2 regions of the Agrobacterium sp. 16-172Ci genome follow, and region 2 is predicted to be linked to the other one. Evidence: riboswitches for the same ligand, from Rfam matches in the RefSeq annotation. Region 2 holds a riboswitch; the other holds the start of a gene.
What was found. A riboswitch is a leader RNA that binds a small molecule or an ion and turns the genes downstream of it on or off. The one in region 2 is predicted to bind thiamine pyrophosphate.
Positions count from the first base shown of each region.

Region 1: it holds a riboswitch for thiamine pyrophosphate, as region 2 does, so the genes downstream of both, ACQZ40_RS19505 (ABC transporter permease) here and thiC (phosphomethylpyrimidine synthase ThiC) in region 2, are expected to answer to the same signal.

Region 1 is NZ_JBNWBW010000024.1:43,090-47,298, reverse strand. It holds gene ACQZ40_RS19515 (alpha-glucosidase) at 1-30, shown strand, start outside; gene ACQZ40_RS19510 (pilus assembly protein TadG-related protein) at 56-1,345, opposite strand; TPP riboswitch at 1,564-1,666, shown strand; gene ACQZ40_RS19505 (ABC transporter permease) at 1,791-2,576, shown strand; gene ACQZ40_RS19500 (ABC transporter substrate-binding protein) at 2,573-3,523, shown strand; gene ACQZ40_RS19495 (hydroxyethylthiazole kinase) at 3,520-4,209, shown strand, end outside.
Region 2 is NZ_JBNWBW010000002.1:355,486-359,694, reverse strand. It holds gene thiO (glycine oxidase ThiO) at 1-406, opposite strand, end outside; gene thiC (phosphomethylpyrimidine synthase ThiC) at 408-2,231, opposite strand; TPP riboswitch at 2,326-2,437, opposite strand; gene ACQZ40_RS04615 (acyl carrier protein) at 2,620-2,871, shown strand; gene ACQZ40_RS04610 (acyl-CoA dehydrogenase family protein) at 2,871-4,052, shown strand; gene ACQZ40_RS04605 (amino acid--[acyl-carrier-protein] ligase) at 4,057-4,209, shown strand, end outside.

The sequences.
Region 1 (4,209 bases), on a different contig from region 2:
CTGTTTGAACAACTCCGCACCATCGGCTGAAAGATAGCCGAGATCGTCCCTGCCATCACCCCGTCAGGCGGGGTGATGTGATGGCCTTTTTGAAAAGGGCGGTCATCGCCTCGCTGATGCCCTGCGACGGGCTGACTTCGAAGAACAGGCCCGGCGAAGCGCATTGCTGCATGCGTGCACCGATTTCCGGCTGAAATGGCGCGATCCAGCTATTGTACCAGCCATTGGTCGGCAGCGGCAGATAGGTGGTATAAAGCACGGCTATGCGGAAGCCTTTTTCCTTCAGCTTCGTGCAATATTTGATATCGACCGGCTCCTGACAGCGGCCGCTGGTGGTTTTTTTGGTACAGGAGGATGGCTTGTAGCTGTCGCCGACGCCGTCTGACACGAAGAAGACGATCTTCTCTGGGCTCGCCGAACTCGCACCGGTGCCCGAAGAGCCGATCCTGTCGCCAATCTGGGTCAGTGCCCGGTCAAAATCGGTCTGCTGGTCGTTGTTGAAACCCTGCTTGGGGATCGACATCAGGTCGACTTCAGCGGCTTTCTTCTTCGCGGTCGCCAGATCAGATGTCAACGACACGACTTCGAGCAGCTTCGTATCTTCCGCTTTCTCTCCGAAGGAGTAAACCGCCATACGATATTGATTGCTGCTTTTGCGCATGGACTTCGCCGTATCCATCAGGCTTGCCGTGGCCTGCGCCACCACATTGATGCGCGTTGTGACCCCGAGGCTTTTGGCTTTGTAGTAATAGCTGTTCTTATCCACCACCCCGTCTTTCACGATGTGACAGGCGAAAGCACATTTGTCGCTCGTATTCGCAACCATCTTAGCAACGTCGGTTGGCGTCGCGCCAACCCCCATCGAGGGGGTGTTATCCAGAAGGACATAGAAGTCGCTGAATGTTTCCGTCTCGTATTTGGCCGTCGCCTTGCCCGAAATGGTGATGAGATCCTCTCCGAGTATCCGTGAAAGCGTGGTGCCGACGGATGCCTTGAAGCTGACCGAGGATTCGATGGCGTTACCGTGTTTGATCACCGACACATCAAGAGACAGGAGCTTATAATCGGGATTGGCCCGCTCATTGCTTTCAAAGAATGCGGAGGCTTCGCTGCTGCCAAGCGAAATGACACCGTCGCCCGACATTTCCTTTGCCTTCTGAACGCTCGCCGACGTATCGGCAACCACAGCAAGCGCCGCGGCATCCGCCGCCATCTGCAGGTCCGATTTGACGGCCATGCCATGCGTCACATCGAGTGCCACGCCGGCCGCCCCAATCAGCGGCACCATCAACAGGGCGCTGAGAATGCCGAAATTTCCCGATTTATCCTGCCAGATGTTCTTCAAATTCGCCCCCGGAACTTTTCCCGGAGCGAAAATTAGCCGAACAATATTGAAAGGCAGTTTCTAGAGATAACTAATTTTCGATAAATCTAATTTCCTTAATAACTAATACGCCAATGGGAGATGCGCACCAGCGCAGGCCCGTTCAGGCATTCACGATCACGCCTGACGACGGATCGGCGGCGGGACGTTGACATTTATGAAACTTGACCTACAAAACAAAATCTTCCGAGGGGAGCACCGAGCGGTGCTGAGATGGCGTTGAGCCGGACCCTTGAACCTGATCCGGGTCATGCCGGCGTAGGAACGGAACTGCCGCGCCAACAGGCGCTGCCCTTTCTCTTCTCCGCTTTGCCTGATCTCCGAGATTGTCATATCTGGAGACGAATGATGATGCTGAAACCTTCCGTCCTTCGCACACGGTGCGTCTGCGTCTGAGGTCCGGCTCATGCGTGCCACCCATGCGCTGAACGGTGTCGGTCTTCTGCTGGTTTTCTGGCAGGCGGGAACGTGGCTGTTTTCACCGCCCCGCTACATCCTGCCATCGCCAGCCGATGTTGCCGGCGCTTTCTGGCGTCAGCCGGGCTTCCTGTTCGGGCAGGCGCTGATAACGCTCGGTGAAATGGCGCTCGGGCTTGCGGCGGGCATCACCGCCGGCATTCTCGTCGCTTTCACCATTGCCGCCATCCCGCGCCTCGGCCGCCTCGTCTGGCCCATGGTTCTGGTGTTGCAGGCCTTTCCGGTCTTCGTGCTCGCCCCCATCCTCGTCCTCTGGTTCGGTTTCGGCATGGCTTCGAAAGTGGTCATGACGGCGATCATCATCTTCTTCCCCGTTGCCTCCGCTTTCACTGACGGGCTCAACCGCACCGATCGCGCCATCCTCGACGCCGCCTCGCTGACTGAGGCGAGCCACTGGCAGATCCTCACCCGGTTGCGCGTGCCGCTGGCATTGCCATCGTTGATTTCGGGCTTGAGGGTGGCCGCGCCGCTTGCCCCGCTCGGCGCCGTCATCGGCGAATGGGTGGGCGCTTCGGCGGGGCTTGGGTTCGTGATGATCCAGTCCAATGCCCGCATGCAGACCGACACCATGTTCGCCGCCATGGCCATTCTCGCCATCATGGCGGTGCTGCTGCGGCTCATCGTGGACTTCTCGACCGCCAATCTTGCCCCCTGGGCCAACGAAACAGAACACACCATTCCTTTCAGATCTTTACGGAGACTTTTGGCACCATGAAACGAACTCTTCTTTCCCTTGTCGTCGCGGCGACAAGCGTGCTTTCACCCATGCAATCGCATGCAGCAGATAAGCTGACCGTGTTGCTCGAATGGTTCGTGAACCCCGATCATGCGCCGATGGTGATCGCCAGGGAACGCGGCCTGTTTGCCGATGCGGGGCTAGAGGTGGAACTGGTTCCACCCGCAGACCCCTCCGCCGTGCCGCGTCTTGTCTCGGCCAAACAGGCCGATATAGGCGTGCACTACCAGCCGAACCTCTATCTCGATCACGATGCCGGCCTGCCGCTCGTGCGTTTCGGCACGCTGGTCGAAACCCCGCTCAACACCGTCACCGTTCTGGCCGATGGGCCGATCAAGAGCTTGAAAGACCTGAAGGGCAAGAAGGTCGGCTTTTCCGTTTCCGGCTTCGAGGATGCCATGCTGAAGCGCATGCTGGAAAAGGACGGCCTGACGAAGGACGATGTCGAACTCATCAACGTCAACTTCTCGCTCTCGCCGTCGCTGATCGCCGGCAAGGTGGATGCCACGCTTGGCGGCTTCCGCAATTTCGAGCTGACGCAGATGAAGCTCGAGGGACACGAAGGCCGCTCCTTCTTCCCGGAGGAACACGGCGTGCCGGCCTATGACGAGCTGATCTTCGTCACCCACCGCGATCTCGCAAAAGACAACCGCCTGCCGCGTTTCCTCTCCGCCGTGGAACAGGCCGCGATCTTCATGACCAATCATCCGCAGGAATCCTGGCAGCTTTTCATCAAAGCCTATCCGAACCTTGACGATGCGCTGAACAAGCAGGCCTTCTTCGACACGCTGCCGCGTTTCGCCAAACGCCCGGCCGCGCTCGACCGCGCGCGCTACGCCCGTTTCGGCGCTTTCATGCAGGAAATGCAGCTGATCAAGCAGGCGCCGGCGGCGGACGACATCGCCGTGGAGCTGCAGCAGCCATGACGACGACTTTTCCGACAGCGGCAAAGGCCGCCGAGATTCTGGAGCGCGTGCGGCAGAGGCGCCCGCGCGTGCATTGCCTGATGAACACCGTGGTGCAGAAATTCACCGCGGACGGCATCACCGTCGTCGGCGGCATCCCCTCCATGACCACCTCGCTCGAGGAAATCGAGAGCTTCGTCACCAAGGCGGATGCGCTGACCGTCAATCTCGGCACACTGGATGCCGAGCGGCGCAAGGTTATCCGGCTGGCGATCGAAATAGCCAATGCATCCGGCAAGCCGTGGATCGTCGACCCCGTACATTGCGACTATTCGCCGTCGCGTCTGGAATTCGCGCGCGAACTGATTGCACTTTCCCCCACCATCGTACGCGGCAATCGCGCCGAAATGAACCTGATCGGCGATGTGCCTGGCGTGGTGAGGATTGAGACGGGGCCGGTAGATCATCTGCGCGATGCCGCCCGCAGCGTCAGGATCGTCAACGGTCATCCGTGGATGGCGAAGGTGACGGGAACGGGGTGCCTTTCGGGCGGCGTCATCGCCGCCTTCATGGCTGTCGAAAAAGACGCGCTGACGGCGGCGGCCTCCGCCCTTGCCGTCACCGGCGTTTCCGCCGAACTTGCGGCCAAGCACGCCAGAGGCCCCGGCAGCTTCGAACCGGCATTTTTGGATGCGCTTTCCGAAATT
Region 2 (4,209 bases):
GCCCCTCGCCCGGAAAATAAAGCCCGGAACGGAACCGCCCGGCAAGATCTGGCTCCAGGGCGGCGATTTCGCCCTCATCCACCCAGCGATAACCGTCGGTCCGCGATGCGAAACGCGAAAGCTCCGCCTTATCGCGGGCCAGCGCGACAACCAGCGTGCCGTTACGGACGACAAGGCCGGGTGTCGCTTCATCCCACCAATCGAGCGCCGCCTGACCGAGCGTCAGAACCGGCTCTTCAGCGCTTTCACGCTCGCACCAAGGCGCCAGCATGCCGCCCGCATACCAGGATGCGCCGCGAGAGGGTTCGGCATTGCGCTCGCAAACCTCGACGGTAACACCGGTCCGCGCCAGTTCGAAGGCCGCCGTCAAACCGGCGACCCCCGTTCCCTTGACCAGAACGCGCATGCTATTCGGCATCCGCAGGCGTCGCGAGCGGCATGTAAAGCTCACCGCCTTCCTTGAAGCGTGCGGCCATGGCCTCCAGTCCCTCCTTCTGCGCCTCGGCGCGGATATCGTGGGAAATCCGCATCGAGCAGAATTTCGGCCCGCACATGGAGCAGAAATGCGCGACCTTGTGCGCTTCCTTCGGCAAGGTTTCATCATGGAAGGAGCGCGCCGTATCCGGGTCCAGCGACAGGTTGAACTGATCCTCCCAGCGGAACTCGAACCGCGCGCGCGACAGTGCATCGTCCCGCACCTGTGCCGCCGGATGGCCCTTGGCGAGATCGGCGGCGTGGGCGGCGATCTTGTAGGTGATGACGCCGACCTTCACGTCGTTGCGATCCGGCAGGCCGAGATGTTCCTTCGGCGTGACGTAGCAGAGCATCGCCGTGCCGAACCAGCCGATCATCGCCGCACCGATGCCGGAGGTGATATGGTCGTAACCCGGCGCAATATCGGTGGTGAGCGGCCCGAGCGTATAGAAGGGCGCCTCGCCGCAGGTCTTCAGCTGCTTGTCCATATTTTCCTTGATCTTGTGCATCGGCACATGGCCGGGGCCTTCGATCATCACCTGGCAATCTTTTGCCCAGGCGATCTGCGTCAGCTCGCCGAGCGTCTCCAGCTCCGCGAATTGTGCGGCGTCATTGGCGTCGGCAATCGAGCCGGGACGCAAGCCATCGCCCAGCGAGAAGGAGACGTCGTAAGCACGGCAAATATCGCAAATCTCGTCGAAATGCTCGTAGAGAAAACTCTCCTTATGGTGATGCAGACACCACTTGGCCATGATCGAGCCGCCGCGCGAAACGATGCCGGTGACGCGGTTGACGGTGAGCGGGATGTAATGCAGCCGCACGCCGGCATGAATGGTGAAATAATCCACACCCTGCTCCGCCTGTTCGATCAGCGTATCGCGGAACACTTCCCAATTGAGGTCTTCGGCAATGCCGTTGACCTTCTCAAGCGCCTGATAGAGCGGCACCGTGCCGATCGGCACCGGCGAATTGCGGATGATCCATTCGCGGATATTGTGGATGTTGCGGCCGGTAGATAGGTCCATGACTGTATCCGCACCCCAGCGGATCGCCCAGACCATCTTCTCCACCTCTTCCGCCATGGAGGAGGTGACGGCGGAATTGCCGATATTGGCATTGATCTTGACGAGAAAATTGCGGCCGATGATCATCGGCTCAAGTTCCGGATGATTGATATTGGCAGGGATGATGGCGCGGCCGGCCGCCACTTCCTGACGCACGAATTCCGCCGTGACGTAGTCAGGGATATGCGCCCCGAAGCTTTCGCCGTCGCGCGCCAGCTTCTCCTTGGCCGCCTCGCGCCCGAGATTTTCACGGATGGCGATGAATTCCATTTCCGGGGTGATGATACCTGCCCGCGCATAGGCAAGCTGGGTTACGGCTTTACCGGCCGTGGCTCTGAGCGGCTGGTGGCGCACGGAAAATTCAGGCGTCAGGCGTTCGCCGGTGGCAAAGCCGTTATCCTCCGGCTTGACGTGCCGGCCGTCATAGGCCTCGACATCGCCGCGCGCCACGATCCAGTCATGACGCAGACGCGGCAGACCCTTTTCAATCAGAACGGTATGCGAAGGATCGGTATAGGGACCGGAGGAATCGTAAACCGTCACCGGCGGTTCACCCGCCGTTGGATGAACGGCGATCTCGCGCATCGGCACGCGGATATGGGGATGTAAAATCCCGGCTTTGTGGATTTTGGTAGAGGCGGCATGCGGCCCCGTAGTAACCGACAACGGGATATTCTTGGCAGCGATATTCATCTTGAGGCTCCAAAGTTTGACAGTGGAGACCCAGTTCGAGCCGGAATGATGGAAAATACCGCAGCGCCGACAGCGCAATGCACACGCCAGCCGACCTTCGGTCTTTGCACCGTCCCTACGCCAGTATGAACTGGATCAGGTTCAACGGGTCACTGCGCATGAAAGCAGAATCTCAGCCCCTTGACGGGACACCCCTGGTGAATGGCCACAGCAAAAAACACCGACCGGCATTTGTCAAGGCCGACGATCCATGCTTGGCAAAGGTGCGGGAATGGCGCATGCTGCCGTTAGTTGTAATTAACCTAACGGTTTAGGCGAATATTATCGTTTGCAACGTAACGATAAGCACAAACCATCCTGATGTGAAATTCATGGGAGATACGTCGGAATGAACGCGACTATTCGTGAAATACTGGCCAAATTCGGCCAGCTTCCAACCCCTGTCGATACGATTGCAGATGAAGCCGATCTTTATGCGGCGGGCCTTTCTTCCTTTGCATCCGTGCAATTGATGCTCGGCATCGAAGAAGCATTCGATATCGAATTCCCCGACAATCTGCTGAACCGCAAGTCCTTTGCGAGCATCAAGGCCATTGAAGACACCGTTAAGCTCATTCTGGATGGTAAAGAGGCAGCCTGATGAACGTCACCGTAGCGCCGCAGGATGAAACGCTGTCCGCGCGCGCGGGCCGTGTCGCGGCAATTGCCGCCAAACACGCGGATGATGTGGATGTCACCGGCCGCTTCCCACAGGAAGCCGTCGACGCCTTGCGACAGGAACGCCTGCTCGGCATCCAGGTCCCCTCTTCGCTGGGCGGCGAAAGCGCGTCCTTACAGGAAATCGCCGATATCTGCGCTCGGCTCGGTCAGGCATGTTCGGCAACCGCGATGATTTTCGCCATGCACCATATCAAGGCATCCAGCCTGGTGGAACACGGCGAGACAAGCGCATGGCATGCCGGCTTCATGAGCCGCATCGCCAGCGAACAGCTTCTGCTCGGCTCCGCCACCACCGAAGGCGGCATTGGCGGCAATCTGCGCAACTCCATCTGTGCAATCGAGGTCGAAGGCGATTTCTGCCGGCTGGAAAAGGACGCCACCGTCATTTCCTATGGCAGCAATGCCGATGCGATCCTCATCACCTCGCGCGCCCACAAGGATGCCGCGCCCGCCGATCAGGTGATGACGGTCTTTCTGAAAAACCAGTACACGCTCGAAAAGACCCATGTCTGGGATACGCTCGGCATGCGCGGCACCTGTTCGGACGGCTTCCTGTTTCGTGGCGAAGCGCCGGCGGCGCAGATATTCCCGAAACCCTTTGCGGAAATCGCCGCACAATCCATGCTTGCAAGCTCGCATCTCCTGTGGAGCGCCGTCTGGTATGGCATCGCCTCGGATGCGGTGCTGCGCGCCCAGTCATTCGTCAGAGCCGCGGCGCGCAAATCGCCCGGCACCGCTCCTCCCGGCGCGATCCGCCTTGCCGAGGTCTCCACCAAGCTGCAGGTCGTTAAATCCAACATCATCGCCGGCATAAAGGCTTACGAGGACACCAAGAGCGACCCCGAAAAACTGATGTCCATGGCCTTTGCCGTCGCCATGAACAATGTGAAGATCTGCTCTTCGGAAACCATTCTCGAGATCATCGACCATGCCATGCTGGTCTGCGGCATCATGGGCTACAAGAACGGCACGCCCTATAGCCTCGGTCGCCACCTGCGCGACGCGCATTCCGCCCGCCTGATGATTTCCAACGACCGCATTCTCGGCAATTCCGCCAATCTCCTGCTGGTTCACAGGCAGGACACCAGCCTCTTGGGATAAGACCATGGACATGCAAACATCGTTTCTCGATCGACTGTTCGAAGAAGGCCTGCTGATTGAAACCGGTGTGGACGGTCTTTATGGACGCAGCGGCCAGTTCGAGGACGTGATTGCCGCCTTCGAGCGGCTGATCGACCGCACGGGCGGCGCTGACGGC